One region of the Blautia sp. AM42-2 genome, then DNA from elsewhere that is predicted to be linked to it. Evidence: predicted binding sites of a transcription regulator. Region 1 holds the regulator's gene; each other region holds the start of a gene.

Region 1 (7,308 bases):
GCAAGTGGAAAATCGCACCTCTTTATCTTCACGCTGTCCGCCGCATCACTGACCAATCTGATTCTCGATCCGATGTTCATTTTCGGCTGGTTCGGTCTTCCGCGCATGGAGACGGCCGGAGCTGCGCTTGCAACAGTCATCGGTCAGTTCATGGGCTGCCTTGCCGGAATGCTGATCAATAAAAAATGGAATCCGGAGATTCCGTTTGCCTTTACCTTGAAGCCGGATTGGGAGAGCGTGAGAGAGATTATTAAAGTCGGCTTTCCATCCACGCTGGTGCAGATTTTTACCTCCGTTGTCAACATGGCGATGAATGCGATTGTCATTACGTTCTCGTCTACAGCTGTTGCGGCTTTTGGTATCTGCACGAAAATTCAGAACATCACAACGGTTGGCGTCCACGGTATCACAAATGGTCTGATTCCGATTGTGGCGTACAATTACGGTGCAAAACAGAAAGAACGAATTCGCCAGTCGATCCGTTACGGCATTCTCTACGGCGGCGGACTGTTCCTGATCTTTTTCGCCGTGCTGGAATCCTGCCCGGGATTTGTACTGAAACTTTTTGATGCCTCCGACAACCTGATGAACATCGGAGTTCCGGCGCTTCGCATTCTCGCCGTCGCCTATCTGCTCTCCATCCCGGGGCTGATCTATCAGGCATCGCTGCAGGGACTTTCCCTCGGAAAAGAAAGCATGTACATATCCATGACCCGCCAGGCTATCCTGCCGCTGGTGTTCGCTTTTATTCTGAAATGGTTTGGAAATCTGAATCTGATCTGGGTATCTTTCGTTCTGGCCGAGCTCTGCGGCATCCCGCTTGCGATGATGCTCTGGAAGCGGAAAGGGGAAAAACAGATACAATTTTAAAAGAGTTGATAAGAAAAAGGCTGTTTCTTGCAAAGGGCAGCCTTTTTGCATACCATAAAATAAGAATACGCCGGAGCTTTGCGATGAACGAGCAGAAAATTCTGACAGGACAAGGAATTACCGTGGCGGTGCTGGATACAGGGATTTTTCCGCATATTGATTTTGATAACCGGATTGCGGCGTTCCGGGATCTGGTGTACGGGCGGGAGACGCCTTACGATGATAATGGGCATGGGACGCATGTCTGCGGAATCCTCGGCGGAAGCGGAAGAGCATCCGGCGGGAAGTACCGGGGTACGGCACCGGAATGCAGATTTGTGGTAGCAAAAATTCTCGACCGCAGGGGAAACGGCAGAAAGCAGGATATCCTTGCGGCGATTGACTGGGTGTGCAAAGAGCGAATAAGACTTAATATCCGCATTTTAAATATTTCAGTGGGAACAACAGAGCAGGAAAAATCGGTGGATGATCTGCTCGTGCAGGCGGTGGAGCGCGCCTGGGATGACGGGATCACAGTTGTGACAGCGGCCGGAAATCTGGGGCCCGCTCCGGGCAGTATTACGGCGCCGGGGAGCAGCAGAAAAGTGATCACTGTGGGAGCGGGCGATCTGCTGGAGCCAAGAAGAGGAATCTCCGGATGCGGCCCGACACGGGACTGCGTCTGCAAACCGGATCTTGTCGCGCCTGGAAAACGTCTCATTTCCTGCGCGCCTGGAAGAAGCAGGAAGGAATATGTGGTGAAGAGCGGCACCTCGATGGCGGCACCGCGGGTGTCCGGAGCCGTGGCTTTGGCACTTGAACGGGTTCCGGATCTTACAAATGTCCAGGCGAAAATGCTGCTTTGCGAATCGGCGAGAGACCTTGGCCTTCCGCGCAACCGTCAGGGGCATGGGATGCTTCAAACAGACCGTTTTCTGTCTCTTCTGTGAGACACTGTGCGGCAGCATAAAAAAAGAAAAATGAAGGAAAACACCTCTCATCCTGCAAAAATTGTGTGAATTTATGGGAAAACGCCAAAAAATCAGGCGAATTTTGACTTGACAAGCTATAGGATACTTTATACAATAAACGGGAATAGAAAAAGGAGGCCTACTATGGAAAAAATTCAGATGACCACTCCTCTGGTAGAGATGGATGGAGATGAGATGACCAGAATTCTCTGGAAAATGATCAAAGATGAGCTGCTTCTCCCGTTTATTGACCTGAAAACGGAATATTACGATCTGGGACTGGAACACAGAAACGAGACGAACGATCAGGTAACCGTAGATTCCGCAAACGCTACCAAGAAATACGGTGTAGCAGTCAAATGTGCCACCATTACGCCGAATGCAGCGCGTATGACCGAGTACAATCTGAAAGAAATGTGGAAGAGCCCGAACGGAACGATCCGTGCCATGCTCGACGGAACCGTTTTCCGTACCCCGATTGTCGTAAAAGGCATCGAGCCGTGCGTGCGCAACTGGAAAAAACCGATCACGATTGCCCGTCATGCATACGGGGATGTCTATAAAAATGCAGAAATGCGCATTCCGGGACCGGGAAAAGCAGAGCTGGTTTATACGGCTGAGGACGGCACCGAGACAAGAGAGCTGATCCACAACTTCACCGGCGCCGGTGTCATTCAGGGCATGCACAATCTGGATAACTCCATAGAAAGCTTTGCGAGAAGCTGTTTCGAGTACGCACTGTCCACGAAACAGGATCTGTGGTTTGCAAGCAAGGATACGATTTCCAAGAAGTATGATCACCGCTTCAAGGATATCTTCCAGGAGATCTTCGATGCAGAGTACAAAGAGAAATTTGCAGAAGCAGGCATTACCTACTTCTACACTCTGATCGACGACGCCGTTGCCCGCATCATGAAAGCAGAGGGCGGCTTTATCTGGGCCTGCAAGAACTACGACGGCGATGTCATGAGCGACATGGTATCCTCCGCCTTCGGTTCCCTTGCGATGATGACTTCTGTTCTCGTATCCCCGCACGGATATTACGAGTACGAGGCTGCGCACGGAACCGTACAGCGCCACTATTACCGTCACTTAAAAGGTGAGGAGACATCCACCAACTCCGTGGCCACCATTTTTGCATGGACCGGCGCACTCAGAAAACGCGGGGAAATGGATGGAAACGCAGAACTTTCCGCATTTGCAGACCGTCTGGAAAAAGCAACGATCGCAACGATCGAGAGCGGAAAAATGACAAAAGACCTTGCGCTGATCACCACCATGGAAAATCCGACCGTATTAAACAGCCGTGATTTCATCCTGGCCATCCGCGAGGAGCTGGAGAAATAATTAAACGAAGCAAAAAAGAAAGCCGATCCGGCATTCCCGCAAAAAGGGATGCGCCGGACCGGCTTTTTCTGTTTTGAATTTTTCCGGGGAAAACCAGGCCTACTCGGCAAGCTCTTCCCATTTTTCATACAGCTCTTCGAGTTCCGCGGCAATCTCTGCTTTCTCTTTGCTTAATTTCACACACTCTGCCACATTCGTTGCGACTTCCGGTTTCGACATTTCCTCATCAATTTCCGAATCGCGTGTCTCAAGCTCTTCAATTCGTTTCTCCGTCTTTTTCAGCTCGTTCTCTTTCTTGCGGAGACGTGCCTGTTCTTCTTTCTGCGCTTTCCAGTCCAGCTTTGTGGAGGAGGCTTCGGAAGGAGCCGCTGTTTCTTCCGGAGCGGCGGCATCGGCAGCAGGAGCATAGATGCGGGTCAGCTCTTCTTTTTTCTCCAGATAGTAATCGTAATTTCCGATATAGTTGACGAGTGTCTGTCCCGTCAGCTCCAGAATCCGGGTTGCAGTCTGATTGATAAAGTAACGGTCGTGGGAAACGTACAGTACCGTTCCAGTGTAATCCTTCAGCGCGTTTTCCAGAATCTCCTTTGATACGATATCGAGGTGGTTGGTCGGCTCGTCGAGGATCAGGAAGTTGGCGTTCGAGAGCATCAGCTTGGCAAGAGAAATTCGTCCGCGCTCACCGCCGCTCAAGGTATGAATCGGTTGGAAGACATCGTCGTTTGTAAACAGGAAGGCGGCCAGCACATTTCGGATTTCGGTGTTTGTCAGATACGGATACGCGTCGGAAATCTCCTGGAAAATGGTCTTTTCCATGTGGAGTACCTGATGCTCCTGATCGTAGTAACCGATCTGTACACGGCTTCCAAGTGTAAAAGAGCCGGCATCCGGTCGGATGACTTCGTTTAAGATCTTTAAGATCGTCGTTTTTCCCGTTCCGTTGTTTCCGATGATTGCGACGCGCTCCCCGCGCTTGATTTCGAAATTCAGATCCTGGAAAAGCGTCTGTCCCGGGAAGGCTTTGGAGAGATGCTCGACAGTCAGCACATCGTTTCCGCTTGTGATGCGCGGCTCCAGACGGATCCGCATATCGGAGCGTACTTCCGTCGGTTTTTCGAGAACATCCATTTTGTCCAGCATCTTTTCACGGCTCTCGGCACGCTTGATGGATTTTTCCCGGTTGAAGGATTTCAGCTTTGCGATGACTTCCTCCTGATGGTGGATTTCCTGCTGCTGGTTGACCCAGGCATGGTAAGCGGCCTCGCGGAGCATTGCTTTTTTCTGACTGTAGGCGGTATAGTTTCCCTCAAAAGTTGTTACTTTTTTATTGTCCACTTCAACGACTTTTGTGACAACGCGGTCGAGAAAGTAACGGTCATGGGAGACGATCAGGACGGCTCCGCTGTAATTTAAAAGATACGTTTCGAGCCAGGAGATCGAGTCCATATCGAGGTGGTTGGTCGGCTCGTCGAGCAGAATGATGTCCGGTTTGGTGAGCAGCAGTTTACCAAGTGCCACGCGGGTCTTCTGACCGCCGGAGAGGGAGTCCACCTGTTTTTCAAAATCGCTCTCGGAAAAGCCAAGACCTTTTAAAACACCGACGACTTCACTGCGGTACGCGTATCCGTTTTCCAGTTCAAAGGTATGGGAGAGGCGGGTATAGGTGGAAAGAAGTTCATCCAGCGCTGCACCGGATTTTGTCTTCATATCACTTTCCATCTGACGGAGGCGTTCCTCCATATCGATCAGATTCTGTTTCGCGGTCAGCACTTCCTGGTAAATGGAAAGGTGTCCGGTCAGATCCTGATGCTGGGCGAGATAGCCCATCGTCTTTCCTTTGGAGAGGATGACCTCTCCCTCATCGGCCCTCATTTCGCCGATGATGATTTTTAACAGCGTCGATTTTCCGGCACCGTTGATGCCGACCAGTGCGGCTTTTTCGCGTTCTTCTATATGAAAAGATGCATTTTTGATAATTTCCGTTGTCCCGAATGCTTTCGAGATATTCTGACATGCAAGAATCATGTGGTTCCTCCAGATAACATATTTCTGTATTTTGACATAATACACCATCCTTATTATAGAGAGTAATACACAAAATTTCAAGAAATCTTTGACAATTTTCTATCAACCATATATAATATGAATATATGCAGGTGTAAATAAGGAGGAATTTATCTTGGAAGAAAAAGGAATTTCGCGGGCAGTTATCAAAAGACTTCCTAGATATTATCGTTACCTGGGCGAATTGCTGGAGGACGGAGTAGAACGGATCTCTTCCGGTGAGCTGAGCGAGCGGATGAAAGTGACAGCTTCCCAGATTCGCCAGGACTTAAATAATTTCGGCGGCTTCGGCCAGCAGGGGTATGGTTATAACGTGCGGTATCTGTACAGCGAGATTGGAAAAATCTTAGGTCTGGACAGAGTCCACAATATGATTTTTGTCGGAGCCGGAAATCTGGGACAGGCGCTTGCCAATTATGCGGCCTTTGAAAGAAGCGGATTCAAAACGGTCGGTATTTTTGACGTCAACCCGGTATTAAAAGGAATCTCCGTGCGCGGAATTGAAATCCGCATGGCGGACGAGCTTCCGGAATTTATCAAGGAACACCATGTGGAGATTGCGGCTTTGACACTGCCAAAAGCAAAAGCGGTAGAGATGGCAGAGATTCTCGTGGATAACGGTGTAAAAGCAATCTGGAATTTTGCACATACCGATCTAAACTTAAAACTTCCGAAAGATGTGATCGTCGAGAACGTCCATCTTTCCGAAAGTCTGATGCGTCTCTCCTACAATCTGACCAGATATGAGGCGGAGCATCCAAAGAACAATTAAGAAACCAAAACAAAAGCAGGAGAGTCTTCGGGAAACCGGAGACTTTTTCTGTTCACTTTCCGGATAAGGCAGGAAAAGGAGGAAAAGCGATGAAACGGATTCTTACAGCAGCACAGATGAAGCAGGCAGACCGCAATACGATCGAAACCATGGGGGTACCGTCCCTGGTACTGATGGAGCGCGCGGCGCTGTCCTGCGTGGAGGAGCTTCAAAGTGGAACATGGAATACAGGAAAAGTCCTTGCTGTGTGCGGTCCCGGAAATAATGGCGGGGACGGTGCGGCAATTGCACGGATTTTAAAGACGAAAGGGGTGGATGCGGAACTGTTCTGTCTTGGAAATCCGGAAAAATACAGTGAAGGCATGAGAGTACAGAAGAAAATTGCGGAAAATTATGGGGTCCGTGAGGTTAAGAATCCGGATTTCCGGGAATATACTGTTATCATAGATGCCATCTTTGGAATTGGCGTATCCCGTCCGCTGGCAGGGGAGTACCGGAGGGCAGTGGAAGCAATCTGCGCAAGCGGTGTTCCTGTTCTTGCCGTGGACATCCCTTCGGGGATCCACACGGATACCGGAGAGGTCCTTGATGCGGCGGTGAAAGCCAGAGCCACGGTGACATTTGCCTGTGCAAAGCCAGGGCTTCTTTTTGATCCCGGAAAACGATATGCCGGAGAGGTCCTGGTCCGTGATATTGGAATCGGCTTTGATGCAGGAGAAGAGGAGACGCCCTGGTACGGTTCAGTGGAAAAAGAAGATCTGGACCGGTTTCTTACCCGCACGCCGATGGGAAATAAGGGAACCTTCGGAAAGGTGCTGGTACTTGCCGGTTCCGGTGCCATGTGCGGAGCCGCTGTTTTGTGTGCCAGGGCAGTCCTTGCATCCGGTGCCGGCATGGTAAAGGTTGTGACAGAGGAAAGAAACCGTACGCCGCTTTTCTGTGCCCTGCCGGAAGCAATGGCGGATTTCTGGAAGGAGGATGAGCCGCTTCCGGAAGAAGCCCTGCTGCAGGATCTCGCCTGGGCGGACGCTGTTGTTGCGGGACCGGGACTTTCCAAAAGCCGGACGGCAAAAGAACTGCTCGTTTTTACGGTGCAGCACACAGAAGTTCCTCTTGTTCTGGATGCAGATGCGCTGAACCTGATTGCAGAAGATGCAGAGATTCTTTCGGGCTATCGGGCAGAAAAAATTTTAACGCCTCATGTAGGAGAGCTTGCACGGCTGCTGCACATGACTATTGCAGAATGCCAGCGTGACCCGGCAGGAAGCGCCGGAAGGGCAGCCGAAAAATACCAGGCCTGCTGTG
Region 2 (7,308 bases), on a different contig from region 1:
CCGAAGGTCTGGCTCGCAGTTCTCATTGCCGTTGCCGGTCTCTATCTGCTCTGCATGACAGACGGATCCTTCTCTTTGCAAAAGGGTGATCTTCTTGTGCTTGCCTGTGCGCTCGGATTTACCATACATATTCTGGTTATTGATCATTTTTCTCCGCTTGTCGACGGCATCAAAATGTCCTGCATTCAGTTTTTTACCTGTTCGATCCTGTCCGCTGTCTGTATGGTTCTCTTTGAAACCGTAAACATCTCCGATCTTCTGCACGCCTGGATGCCGATTCTCTATGCCGGAATTCTCTCTTCAGGTGTCGGCTATACCCTGCAGATCATCGGGCAGAAAGGATTAAATTCCACCATGGCTTCTCTGCTGATGAGCCTGGAATCCGTTTTTTCCGTTCTCGCCGGTTGGATTTTCCTTCATCAGGCACTCTCCGGTCGCGAGCTCTCCGGCTGTATTCTGATGTTTGCAGCGATCGTGCTGGTACAGCTTCCGGGCTTTTCCAAAACCAACGCTGTTTCCTGATGCCATTCCTTTTTCAGTGTAAGAAAGATTCCCGTTTTGCGAGCTTCTTTCTTACGACAGCTTGCTTTGATGACATAATTTCCCTCCGCCGCAGTGTGATCCTGCCCGGAGGGCTTTTTTATGCCTTCCGAAAATTTAACCGAATCTAGTAAGTCCCCTGCTTCCATTTCGAATATCCGCTTGCCCAATATTTTCATAGCATAAAAATACAAAATTCTGCATATTGATTGCAGGATTTTTTAATTCGTGCTACACTGTTTTTATTGTACCAATAAGCACTTATTTTATTAGGAGGTTCTGTCATGCCCGTTTTTGATTTCAGCAATTCCCCGGAAAAAGCAAAAGTTTCCGAATGTACGTATACTGTTTTCCGCACAAACGCACCGTTTACTTCTCCGGATCAGCCGATCCTAATTCTGGATACAAAAGAGAAGGCCTTCCCGCATCATCCCTGCGGTATTTTCACAAACCCGGCAAAACGGACATCGTTCGAATTTAAAGAGGAAGAAGAAACCTTCATCGCCGACATTCTCCAGATCGATGCCCGTTTTGTCAGCCTTTTAAAATGGCTCGGTGAAAACCATATCAATGTCCGCCTTTCCGGCACACAAACATCCGACGGTTATGCAGTTTACAAAATCCGCGAGATCGCTTTCGGTGGCGGCGCAAAGCTTTCGGCTGAGGATGGATTTTTACAGTTTATGATTGAGCGTCTCCTCGCCAGCAATGCACCGGAAGAAGAAGTTGAGGATGAGGATCAGGAGGAAACCGGTGACAGCATGAAGCTCACCAGCATCCAATCCATCACTGATTTTATGAACTGTGCCGGAAGAACGCTGCCGGATAATATCCGCCTTTGGGCTCGTCGAAACCTCGCTGTTGCCCGTTCCCACGAAGTCTCTCCCGAAGAACGTCGTCACGCGCAGCGCGCCCTCTCCATGATGATGAATATTCAATGGAAAAGCAACTATTTTGAAGCCATTGATCCAGTGGAAGCACGCCGGATCCTCGATGAAGAACTATATGGCATGGAACGTGTGAAGCAGAGAATTATCGAAACCATCATTCAGATTAACCGGACTCATACGCTGCCGGCCTATGGTCTGTTACTGATCGGTCCTGCCGGAACCGGAAAATCGCAGATTGCTTATGCCGTTGCGCGTATCTTAAAATTACCGTGGACCACACTCGATATGAGTTCGATTAATGACCCGGAACAGCTGACCGGAAGTTCCCGCATCTACGCAAACGCAAAACCGGGAATCATCATGGATGCTTTTTCCATGGCTGGTGAATCCAACCTCGTCTTTATCATCAATGAGCTCGACAAGGCTGCCTCCGGCAAAGGAAACGGAAACCCGGCAGATGTTCTGCTGACCCTTCTTGATAATCTTGGTTTTACCGATAACTATATCGAATGTATGATCCCGACCGTCGGTGTATACCCGATTGCAACCGCAAACGACAAGAACCAGATCAGTGCTCCGCTGATGTCCCGCTTCGCTGTGATTGAAATTCCGGATTACACACCGGAAGAAAAGAAAATCATTTTCTCCCGCTATGCACTTCCAAAGGTGTTAAAACGTATCGGTATGAAAGAAAAAGAATGCATTCTGACGCCGGAAGGACTCGATGCCGTAATCTCCTGCCACGAAAACACAAGCGGTATTCGTGATCTTGAGCAGGCTGCTGAGCATATCGCAGCAAATGCGTTATATCAGATAGAAGTCAACCATGTTTCCTCTGTTACCTTTGATGCAGAAATGGTACGTGAACTGCTCTTGTCCTGCTGATCTGCCTTATTTTCTATTTTGAAGGCGTATCAGGGTACGGCGAAAACCAGTGACGCAGCAATTCACGCTCTGTGGTGCTGAAATTTTTTGCATTATTTTAGAGTGTGCTGTAAAATAGTTTCCTGTCCCATCAGTCTGTACTTTCGGGCAGGAAACTATTTTATTTCTCCAGATATTTTCATAAAAGAAAGCCCCTGACACTTTCATGTCAGGGGCTTCCTTTCGGTCAATTCAGAAAATTTATTTCTGCGGACCAGCGGAAACAAGTGCTTTACCAGCAGCGTTTCCTTCATATTTTGCAAAATTCTTGATGAATCTTTCAGCCAGATCCAGTGCTTTGGTCTCCCACTCGGAAGCATCAGCATAGGTATCGCGAGGATCCAGGATAGCCGGATCAACGCCCGGAAGTTCAGTCGGAACTTCGAAGTTGAAGTACGGAATAGTCTTCGTCGGAGCTTCGTTGATAGCACCGCTTAAGATTGCATCGATGATTCCACGGGTATCACGGATGGAGATACGTTTTCCGGTTCCGTTCCAGCCTGTGTTAACCAGGTATGCTTTTGCTCCGCTCTTCTCCATTTTCTTAACAAGCTCTTCTGCATATTTGGTTGGGTGCAGCTCCAGGAATGCCTGGCCGAAGCATGCAGAGAAGGTAGGAGTCGGCTCGGTAATTCCGCGCTCGGTTCCTGCAAGTTTTGCAGTAAATCCGGACAGGAAGTAGTACTGAGTCTGCTCTGGTGTCAGAATAGATACTGGCGGAAGTACGCCGAATGCATCTGCGGACAGGAAAATAACATTCTTAGCTGCCGGTGCAGAAGAAATCGGGCGAACGATGTTCTCAATGTGGTTGATCGGATAAGATACACGAGTATTCTCGGTTACGCTCTTATCATTGAAGTCAATTTTGCCTTCCGCATCAACAGTAACGTTCTCAAGCAGAGCGTCACGTCTGATTGCGTTGTAGATGTCCGGCTCAGACTCTTTGTCCAGGTTGATAACTTTTGCATAGCAGCCGCCCTCGAAGTTGAATACTCCGTTGTCGTCCCAGCCGTGCTCGTCATCACCGATCAGAAGACGTTTCGGGTCTGTGGAAAGTGTTGTTTTTCCTGTTCCGGAAAGTCCAAAGAAGATTGCAGTGTTCTCACCGTTCAGGTCTGTGTTTGCAGAGCAGTGCATGGAAGCGATGCCTTTCAGCGGCAGATAGTAGTTCATCATGGAGAACATACCTTTCTTCATCTCTCCGCCGTACCATGTGTTGATGATAACCTGCTCACGGCTTGTGATGTTGAATACTACTGCTGTCTCAGAGTTCAGACCCAGCTCTTTGTAATTCTCAACTTTTGCTTTGGATGCGTTGTATACAACGAAATCCGGCTCGAAGTTCTCAAGCTCTTCTGCTGTAGGTTTGATGAACATGTTAGTTACGAAATGTGCCTGCCAAGCTACCTCAACGATGAAGCGGATAGCCATACGGGTATCTTTATTTGCACCGCAGAATGCATCTACAACGAACAGTCTTTTGTTGGAGAGCTCTTTTTTTGCGATCTCTTTTACTGCTGCCCATGCTTCCTGGGTTGCCGGATGGTTATCGTTTTTGTACTCATCAGAAGTCCACCATACAGTATCTTTCGAATTCTCGTCCACAACGATGTATTTGTCTTTCGGTGAACGGCCTGTATAGATACCGGTCATAACGTTAACTGCACCAAGCTCTGTCTCCCGGCCTTTTTCATAGCCTTCCAGCTCTGGTTTTGTCTCTTCCTCAAATAACTGCTCATAAGAAGGGTTGTACACAATTTCTGTGGTACCGGTGATGCCATACTTTGTTAAATCGATCTGTGCCATCTTGTAATTAACCTCTTTCCTTTGATAGTAATACTGCTTCATTCTGCAAAATGCAGAAATTTGAAGGTATCCTTTTTAAGAAACCGGACCAGCCGGCCTCTTCTACTCTAATTATACATAAAAGGCCAAAAAAATCAACTGAAAATCTTCCGTTTTTTTACAGAACGTGTCCCAAAATCTGTAAAAATTTTATAAACTTCGATTTTTCGAAATTTTCTGACAATTGCACTTTTGTACACTTCATCCTGCAAATTGACATTTTTTGATTTTTTATGTTATAATATTAACAATTATGTTCGGAAAGAAGTTTCTTTATGTATTACGATCTGACCCGCGGGAAAATCTCCCGCTCTCTTATCCTGTTTGCCCTGCCGATGATCGCAGGAAATCTGTTGCAGCAGTTTTACAACATTGCCGACACCCTGATCGTCGGACGCGTTCTCGGAAGCAATGCGCTCGCCGCCGTCGGCTCCTCCTATACGCTGATGACGTTTCTGACTTCCATTTTTCTCGGCCTGTCGATGGGCGCCGGTGCGCTCTTTTCGATTTATCAGGGACGAAAAGATCTTTCTTCTTTAAAACTTTCAATTCTCCACGCGTTTCTGCTGATCCTTGCCGTTACGCTCGTGCTGAATCTCGCTGTTTATGCAGGCATCGAGCCGATCCTTACGTTTCTTCGCGTCCCGGATGAAGTCCGTCCCGGCATGCGGACGTATCTTCTGATTATCTTTGCCGGCCTTATTGCAACATCCGTATACAATTTCTTTTCCTGTATGCTGCGCGCGCTCGGAAACTCTTCTGTGCCGCTGATTTTTCTCGCTGTCTCTGCTGTGCTGAACATTGCACTGGATCTGCTCTTTGTCGCTGTACTGCCGTTCGGCATCGCAGGCGCGGCGCTCGCTACGGTTCTTGCGCAGTATGTGTCCGCCGTCGGTATTCTGCTCTATGTGCTGCTCCGCTGCCGCATGTGGCTGCCGTCAAAAAAAGAATGGCGTTTCAGCCATTCCATTTTAAAAGAGATTCTGAATCTTTCTTCGATGACCTGCATTCAGCAGTCGGTCATGAATTTCGGCATTCTGATGGTACAGGGGCTCGTCAACAGCTTCGGTCCGGCGGTCATGGCGGCATTTGCGGCCGCGGTGAAAATTGATACCTTTGCCTATCTGCCGGTGCAGGATTTCGGAAATGCCTACTCCACTTTCACCGCACAGAATTACGGGGCCGGAAATCACGAGCGGATCCGGCGCGGCACGAAAGATGCTTTTGCACTGAGCGCTGCTTTTTCCATCGTCATTTCTCTGCTTGTCAATCTGTTCGCGCATCCGCTGATGCAGATTTTCGTGAAAGCATCAGAAATGGAGGTCGTCGCGATCGGCGTACAGTACCTGCGGCTGGAAGGCTCGTTCTATCTCGGCATCGGATGGCTGTTTCTGCTGTACGGGTATTACCGCGCTGTCAAACGCGCCGAGATGTCGGTTGTTCTGACCGTCATTTCGCTTGGCATGCGTGTGGCGCTGGCATACCTTTTCTCCGCCACGGCGCTTGGCGTTGCCGGAATCTGGATCGCCATTCCGATCGGCTGGGCACTGGCTGATATGACCGGACTTTTCTTCCTGCGGCGTGCATTCCGATCGCAGAAGCCTGCATAAGTTCCGAATCTTATATCGCAGTACGGTTTTCTGCGGATAAACTGCGGAACTGCCCCGGCGTCTGGTGCATGCGTTCCTGGAAGACTCGGTTAAAATAGCTGATATTTCGGAATCCGCAGTCGCTCGCAATCTTGCTGATCGCCTCCTCGGTGGAAAGCAGCAGCCGGCAGCTCTCGGCAATCCGCAGGTTATTGACATACGTCACGGCGGAAATATGCATAATCGACTTAAAGAAGCGGCAGAAAGCGCTCTCACTCATATGAAACTGGCTCGCCAGTTCCGCGATTTCGAGATCCTCACAGAAATGAGCATTCATGTATGTGAGGATCTCTTTCATTCTGCTGACACGGTAATTCGTCGAGGCATCCGTTTTTCCGCCGTTCTTTTCTGCCGCACTGTAATATCCCTGCCAGATTTTCAGAAGTTCCGCTTTTAACAGCAGCTCCCAGCCCGGTTCTTTTCTTTCCTGCAGATTTCGGATCTCCTGCATGGCCTGTGCCGTTTTTTCTGCAAGGCGTGTTCCCCGCTCTGTCTTGGATGGAAAACGGATCTCGGAGGACAGCACTGGTTCGATATACTGCTGCTGGATCCGGTCAAGCGATGTGCCGGACAGAAAACGCGGCTGGAATACAACGGCAAGAAACGTAAATTCCTGTCCGTCGATTCCCTCTACCTCATGCAGACGGTTTGCATTGACAAAGGCGGTCTCCCCTTCCCGCAGGAGAAAGGTTTCGGTATCCATATGAAAAACAGCTTCGCCCTTTACTGCATAAAAGAGCTCCACTTCCTCATGCCAGTGGCAGTACACCCGCACGGTACTCTGCAGGTCTGTCTCGAAAACGTGAATGCTCAGCGGAAAAAGCTCATCACCGTGGGACTGTGTTTCTTTTCGGTAATTCATCTGTGAGAGCATATTTTTGTCTCCTCTCTTGTTTTGCTCTGCTGCCCCAATTGTAACACGAACTTTGCGATTCCGGCAAGTTTCCATGTTCTGCCGGCGAATCGCCCTTCCATGACCGTATTTTTCCTTCTTAAATAATAATAATTATCATATTTTATCAGCTTATTGACATTTCTTTTCATCCGCGCTATATTTTAGATACCCCGATAGGGTATGTGATTTCAAATTTTTCATCAAACTCCAGGAATACAGTCTGGCACGCTTTCGTTTCGCTGTATTCCCGGAAGAAAGCAGGTATTGTATGATTAAAACAGTCTTAAAAATTGATGGTATGATGTGCGGCATGTGCGAATCCCATATGAATGATGTAGTCCGCAAGAGCTGCTCTCCAAAGAAAGTAAACTCTTCTGCAAAAAACGGCGAGACCGTTGTCATCAGCGAAGCGCCGCTCGATATTCCGTATCTGAAACAGCAGATCAAGGACATCGGATATGAGCTGGTTTCGTATACGAGTGAGCCGTATGAGAAAAAGGGATTTTTCCATTTCGGACGATAAACGGATTTCATGCCCTTCCTTTTGCAGTTTGTGCGTCGGAAA
Region 3 (7,308 bases), on a different contig from region 1:
ACGGTTGTCCAGAAGGTCGGATCCCTGTACCAGAAGACGTCCGTTCGGAGCCTCAGATACTTTTCCTACCTGACCCTTGATATAATCTACACTAAACTCTTCTACTGCACGGCGGTAGAACTCATCGAAGTTCTTACCCGGGGTACGAACATCAATGTAGAAGACATGTACATTGACATCCGGATAATGGTCACGCACCAGCATGGCCTGTTTTGCGGTGTACATACAGCAGATCTTGGAGCAATAGCTCTTTCCTCTGCAGGTTACGTCACGGGAGCCGACGCACTGGATAAATACGATATCCTTCGGATGCTCGCCATTGGAAAGACGTACTACTTTACCGCCTGTCGGGCCGGCAGCATTCATCAGACGCTCCATCTCAAGGGAGGTAATTACGTCTTTGCTCTGGTTGTAATAATATTCGTCAAACTTGTCCAGACTGATGGTATCGAAACCAGTTGCCACAACGATTGCGCCGTACTCTCTGGTGATTACTTCATCTTTCTGGTCGTAGTTTACTGCACCTGCTGCACAGACTTTGGAGCAGATACCGCATTTTCCGGTTTTGAAGTGGATACAGTTTGCAGTATCAATAACCGGTACGTTCGGAACTGCCTGTGCGAACGGTGTGTAGATTGCAGTACGGTTGGACAAGCCTCTGTTGAACTCGCTCAGGTTCTTCTTGGAAGGACATTTCTCCTGACAGAGTCCGCATCCGGTACATTTGTCCATATCTACGTATCTTGCTTTCTTACGGATGTCTACTTTGAAATCACCGACGAATCCGCCAACGCTCTCTACCTCACTGTAGGTATAGATGTTGATCTTCTCATGCGCGTTTACCTCTCCCATACGAGGAGTCAGGATACAGGAAGAACAGTCGAGGGTCGGGAATGTCTTGTCAAGCTGTGACATTCTTCCGCCGATACTCGGGGTCTTCTCTACGATATCTACTTCATAGCCTGCATCTGCGATATCCAGTGCAGTCTGAATACCTGCGATACCGCCTCCGATCACCAGCGCACGTTTTACAACGCGGCTCTCGCCCGGGGTAAGCGGGGTATCCAGCATAACTTTAGCAACGGCTGCACGGGCCAGAATTACGGCCTTCTCGGTAGCCTCTTCCATGTCTTTATGAATCCAGGAACACTGCTCACGAATGTTTGCAATCTCCAGCTGATACGGGTTCAGGCCCGCTTTTTCTGCTGCTTTGCGGAACGTTCCTTCATGCATACGCGGAGAGCAGGAACAGATGACAACGCCGGTCAGATGCTCGTTCTGAATGGCATCGATCACTTTCTGCTGACCCGTTTCGGAACACATATACTGATAATCCTCTGCATGAACAACACCCGGCTCTTTGCTGATGACGTCAACAACTTTTTTGACATCAACCGTAGCCGCAATATTTGTACCGCAGTGGCAGACAAATACTCCTATTCTTTGCACTTTTCTCTCACCTTTCTGTGGATGGGTTGTTTTTTACTTTCTATATTTACGGAATGCACTCATCAGAAGCTGCTGCGGAGTCTCATCATCCAGAAGAGCCGGAATTTCATCCGGAGAAAGATAATTCTCTCCTCTCTGACGGATCACGGAAAGACGAACTGCCTCGATCAGTTTGGCAGGTTTTACGTCTCTTGGACAGCGCTCTACACATGCGAAGCAGGAGAGGCATTTCCAGATGGACTTGGAGTTCATCAGTGCTTCCACATCGCCGTTCTGTACGTAAGATACAAACTGATGCGGACGGATGTCCATTTCGTTATAAGCAGGACAGGATGCGGAACATTTACCGCATTTCATACATTTTCTGGTATCCACACCGGCGATGGCACGGATTTCATCGGATGTTGCAATTTTCATGCCTGCACCTCCTCTTTGATGCCGAGTGCTTCTGCAAGAAGCTCGGTAAAGTAGGTAACCGGAAGACCTTCTTTTGTTCCGTTATTGCGCAGGTTGTACATGCAAAGCGGACATGCAGTGATCAGTTCTTCTGCTCCTTTGTAGGATGCGGATGCCATGATCTGGTCTACCATGTTGGATGCCATTTTCTTTTCTTTGAGGGATATGTAGCCGCCGCAGCACTCATTTCTCATCGGATATACGACCGGTGTTGCGCCAAGGGCCTTGATAAAGTCTTCAATGATTGTCGGATTTTCCGGATCGTCAAACTGCATTGTGGTGCTCGGACGAAGCAGCATACAGCCGTAATATGCGCCGATTTTTCTTCCTTTTAATGGGTTTACCACTTTCTCTTTGATCTTGTCAAATCCAACGACGTCACGCAGCACTTCCAGATAATGAAGTACTTTCGTTTCGCCAAGATATGGCTCGGAAAGAGCCATGTAGTTGTTTACTTTTGTCTGAATGTCTTCTACATTCGCCATGTCATCGTTTACGCGTTTGATCACGTGATGACAGGCGGAACAGACTGTGATCAGATCCTGTCCTTTTTCTTTGGCGTCTGCTAAGGCGCGAACCGAAGAAAGTTTTGTGGCGATTTCATCGGATGCCTGTGGATACACAGCTCCGCAGCACTGCCAGTTTTCAATTTCTTCCAGTTCAAATCCCAGAACTTTTGCGCACTCTCTGGCATAATGATCCAGATCTTTTGCTTTGTTCTTCAGCGTACAGCCCGGAAAATAACTGTAGGTCATGGAATTGCTCCTTTCTTACTTGCTCCTGTTGGTTTCCATTTTTCCTGCGGTATCTTCTGTCCGGCACCGGAAAAGTTTCCGGTACTCTTTTTATGTACACCCGGCGGAAAATTTCTTCAGGCGCACGTTAAGGCAGTGGGAGATACCGCTCTTTCGCACTTTCTGCCACTGCCATAAATTTTATGTTTTGAGCTTATTGCCCGCTCTTAGTGCTCGATCTGTGCGATAACTGCTTTTAATGCGTCGGCACTTGCTTTGAGTTTTTCTACTTCCTCTTTTGTCATACGCATCGGAATCTTGCCCTGTACGCCTTTCGGTCCAACGAGGGTCAGTGTGCTTAAGCATACATCCTCGATGCCGTACTCACCGTGCATCATGGAAGATACGGTTGCTACAGAATCGGAAGAAGAAAGAATGGTTGCTACCAGTTTGCATACTGCAACAGATACTGCATAGAAAGTAGCTCCTTTGTTTGCAATAACCTGTCCGCCGGAAGTTCTTACGTACTCCAGCATAGCATCTTTGTCGATCTTGGTTACGTTCCTGCCCATTTTTTCTACGGTCTCGTAGTACTCGTCCAGACTGACACCGGAAACGTAAGCGCCGCTCCACGGAATGAAGGAAGTATCGCCGTGCTCACCGAATACGTAAGCGTGGATGTTTTTCTGGGCAATGTTGAGGTGTTCAGACAGTCCGCAGCGAAGTCTCGCGGAATCCAGCATGGTACCAGAACCAAGGATCTGGTTTTCCGGAAGTCCGGAGATCTTTGTAAACACGTAGGTCATGATATCAACCGGGTTGCTTACAATGATGTAGATGGCATTCGGAGCCGCTTTTACGATTTCCGGTGTGATGGATTTTAAGATGTTTACGTTGGTCTGGGTCAGCTCAATACGGGTCTGGCCAGGCTTTCTTGCAATACCGGAAGTAATAATTACGATATCAGAGTCCTTGGCATCCTCATACTCACCTGCGATGATGGAGACCGGATCGCGGAAGCAGGTACCCTGCGCGATATCCATAACCTCTCCCTCTACTTTTTTCTTGTTAATATCGATGAGAACAATCTCAGACGCGATGTCTTCGTTCGACAGTGTATAGGCGATCGTAGATCCAACGCTTCCAGCTCCAATGATGGTAATCTTGCTGCTCATAAATACTCCTTTCTAAAATACCCCTAGTTGGTTTTTGTGATTGATAAATTTTTCACTTTCCTTATCATAGCACTATGACAAGAATTTAACAAGTGTTTTTTTCGAGCATTTTCGTGAAATCTTTTTTCTCACTGAGCCCGTACGCTTCCAGAAGGGGTGTTCTGGATATATTTCAATACAATTATACCATTTTTTGTTCTTTTTCACAAGAATTCTTTCCAAAAACTTACAGCTTTGTCCTTCATCCCGCAGAATTCGTCTTTTTCCGCATGGTTCCCGGGTTTTTGCTTTCTGTGTTTAGTTTCACACGTCTAACTTTCGTTCGTTATATTTTTAACAACTTTTCGTCATACGGGCTAGTTTCTGTCCTTCTTTTCTACATTTTGTAGGATGTATCCGCCAAATTTCCTGTCTGATTTTCATTTCTGCTGCCGCCAGACGCAAAAAAGACACGGATTTTTCTGTTCCGTGTCTTTTTTGCTCTGTTTTTTCTGTTTTTGCTTCTATTCTTCTGTTTCACGAGCCGTTGCCGCTTCGGCAAATGCATTTCCATATTCGGCAAGCGCCTCTTTTGCATAGACGGCATCTGACCGGTACGGCACATTTCCGTTTCCGACGTGCATCGTCACGTCCGCGCCTTTTCCAAGGATCAGAACAACCTCTCCCGGTACGGCGCCAAGAATCGCCTCCCGGATTGCTGCTCCGCGGTCCATGCGGATCTGGAAGGATGCACCTTCCTTTGCTATGTACCCGCCGATCTCCTCACAGATCGCCTGCGGATCTTCGTTTCCCGGATCATCCGGTACGAGGAAAATCCGGTCCGCCCGTTTTCCGGAAATCTCACCCATATCTTTTCTGCGGTTGAATGCTTTTCCGCCCGGGGTTCCGAACACAACGCTTACGCGGCTTCCCGGGTATTCGAGTGCTACGGTATCAAACATTTTTTCAAAACTCAGGCCATTGTGCGCGAAATCCACGATCGCCGTGACCTCGCCCGCGCTGCTCTCGTACGTCTCCATCCTTCCCGGAACGGTGACGCCAAGGAGGCTTTCCTTGATCAGCGAAACCGGGATTCCCATCGACCAGGCAGCCGCAATGGCAGCTACGGCATTCTCCACATTGAAGACTCCGTGCACCGGCAGGGTAAAATCTTCCGAGAAATCCGGTCCTGCCACATGAAAATAGAATTTTCCTCTGCCCGGCTTGATATCACTCACACGGATTACAGCATTTTCTTTCGATCCAAACGTAACGACGCGCTCACATTTTGCCGCAGCTTTCAGGATTTCCTCGATATGGTCGCTGTCCAGGTTCACGCAGGCGCAGGTGCAGCGGTCGAAGATCTTTAATTTCGACTGGAAATAATCATCAAAATCCTTGTGCTCCGTCGGGCTGATGTGGTCCTTGGAAATGTTCAGGAAAATGGCGGTATCAAAATGCGTGTTTCCGACTCTCTCGTATTTGAGCGCCTGGGAGGATGCTTCCATCACCATATGAGAAAGGCCTGCATCTACGGCATTGCGCATATGGCGGCACAGCTCCAGGGATTCCGGCGTGGTGAGCGTTGATGCTTCTCTCGTCTTTCCGTCGTAATATTCAATCGAACTTAACAGTGCACATCCGTTTCCGCCCTGTTTTTTCAGGCAGGCATCGAGCATCGACTGCAGGTAGTAGGCTGTCGTTGTCTTTCCTTTTGTTCCGGTCAGCGCCGTGACATGCAGCGACTTTGCCGGATAATCGTAAAACGCCTCACCCAGCACAAACTGTGCTTTTCTGGCATCGTTGACGATGAGTGCCGGAATTTCTTTTCCCGCTTCGTATTTTTTTTCACTTACATAGGCAACAGCACCGCGGTTTACGGCGTCTTTTAAGTATGCCTCTTTGAATGCAGCTCCTTTGCAGAGAAACAGCGTTCCCTGATCCGCTCCGCCCGAAAAATACGTTACGAGGGTAACTGGTCTGTCCTCTCCTTCTTTTCCTTCCGGCTCTGCAAATTCCACCAGAAGGCCTTCCTGCTCCAGAAGTTTCTTATATTCTAATACCGACTGTTTCATAGGATATCTTCCTCTCTTCTATGGGATTCTTTTTCAGCTTTCCTAAAATCCAGGCTCCATTATACCAGAATTGAAACAGCTTGTCCATCTTGCGGCACGGCTTACATCATCTGCGCATTTTTCTCAAAAAGAGAACGAAGCGTTTTTGCGCAGTACAGGTACGCCGGAACGAGAAACAGATCGGCGAGAATCCATGCCACCGGGCTTGCGAAGCAGACTGCGGTGTAACCAAAATACGGAACCAGGAAAAAGGCTACCACCGAACGGCCGATCATCTCGCAGACGCCGGCAAGGATTGCAAATTTGCTGAAGCCCATGCCCTGCACGGTAAAGCGTACGACATTGACAAGGGTCAGCGGAATGTAAAATACCATGTTGATCAGCAGCATCTGACGCGCCTGGTCGAGGATGACCGTCTCGGATGCATCTACAAAGAGAAGCGAAATCTGGCGGGACCACAGAAACATAACTCCTAAAATGACCACGGAATACACGCTTCCAATAATGGAACTTGTCAAAATACCGGTGTTGACACGATCCATCTTCTTCGCACCGACGTTCTGTCCGGCATACGTCGCCATAGTGGAGCCGAGCGCGTCGAACGGGCAGCAGCAGAACATGGAAATTTTACCGGCAGCCGTAACAGATGCAACCGCAGTGGAACCAAGGCCGTTGACAGCGGTCTGCAAAATAACACTTCCGATCGCGGTGATTGAATACTGCAGTCCCATCGGGATTCCCATATTGCACAGATTAAGCACATAATGCTTGTGCAGCTTCCAGTCCTCTCTCGTAAAAGCAAGGATGGTGAATTTTTTCTTCATATAAAAGAGACACAGGAATCCAGAGACTCCCTGCGCGATAATCGTCGCCCACGCGGTTCCCGCTACTCCCATCGGGCGGACCAGAGCAAGATCTAGCACGATATTCAGTATTGAAGAGATACCGAGGAAAATCAGTGGGGAGCGGCTGTCGCCGAGGCTCCGCATGATTGCTGATGTCTGGTTATAGAGCACCATAAGCGGAATTCCGAGGAAAATAACAAAGATGTAAGCGTATGCACCGTCCAGAATATCGGACGGGGTTTTCATCAGAATCAGAATGTCGCGGCACCAGATGCAGACAAGAACGGTCATCACCACGGAAAGAATACCGGCCAGGACGGCTCCATTTCCTACATACCGGCACAGTGCTTTCCGATCTCCTGCACCGAACATCTGCGCAACCGGAATCGCAAATCCGTTGCAGACTCCCATACAGAATCCCACGATCATGAAGTTGATCGAACCTGTACTGCCAACAGCCGCGAGCGCTTTCGCGCCTAAGAATTTTCCTACAATAATCGTATCGACCATGCTGTAAAACTGCTGGAACAGCATGCCGAGCAGCAGCGGCAGTGCAAACCCCAGAATCAGTTTTACCGGGCTGCCGTTTGTCAGA

The links. The regulator Rex, encoded in region 1, represses fermentation and respiration genes when NADH is low (regulators of the CRP and FNR family bind a similar motif). The targets are predictions, from matches to a motif close to ATTGTTAANTANTTAACAAT.
Region 2: the regulator Rex is predicted to act here: its motif matches at 4,432-4,451, upstream of pckA (phosphoenolpyruvate carboxykinase (ATP)).
Region 3: the regulator Rex is predicted to act here: its motif matches at 3,888-3,907, upstream of DW915_RS05125 (L-lactate dehydrogenase).

Annotation. Positions count from the first base shown of each region.
Region 1 is NZ_QUIM01000001.1:372,982-380,289, forward strand. It holds gene DW915_RS01785 (MATE family efflux transporter) at 1-870, shown strand, start outside; gene DW915_RS01790 (S8 family peptidase) at 954-1,799, shown strand; gene DW915_RS01795 (NADP-dependent isocitrate dehydrogenase) at 1,965-3,167, shown strand; gene DW915_RS01800 (ABC-F family ATP-binding cassette domain-containing protein) at 3,267-5,192, opposite strand; gene DW915_RS01805 (redox-sensing transcriptional repressor Rex) at 5,347-6,003, shown strand; gene DW915_RS01810 (NAD(P)H-hydrate dehydratase) at 6,093-7,308, shown strand, end outside.
Region 2 is NZ_QUIM01000010.1:10,669-17,976, reverse strand. It holds gene DW915_RS11330 (DMT family transporter) at 1-522, shown strand, start outside; gene DW915_RS11325 (AAA family ATPase) at 825-2,315, shown strand; gene pckA (phosphoenolpyruvate carboxykinase (ATP)) at 2,556-4,160, opposite strand; gene DW915_RS11315 (MATE family efflux transporter) at 4,475-5,809, shown strand; gene DW915_RS11310 (AraC family transcriptional regulator) at 5,820-6,722, opposite strand; gene DW915_RS11305 (heavy-metal-associated domain-containing protein) at 7,012-7,266, shown strand.
Region 3 is NZ_QUIM01000002.1:449,332-456,639, reverse strand. It holds gene DW915_RS05140 (CoB--CoM heterodisulfide reductase iron-sulfur subunit A family protein) at 1-1,449, opposite strand, end outside; gene DW915_RS05135 (4Fe-4S dicluster domain-containing protein) at 1,483-1,866, opposite strand; gene DW915_RS05130 (CoB--CoM heterodisulfide reductase iron-sulfur subunit B family protein) at 1,863-2,660, opposite strand; gene DW915_RS05125 (L-lactate dehydrogenase) at 2,867-3,814, opposite strand; gene DW915_RS05120 (Mur ligase family protein) at 4,318-5,868, opposite strand; gene DW915_RS05115 (MATE family efflux transporter) at 5,970-7,308, opposite strand, start outside.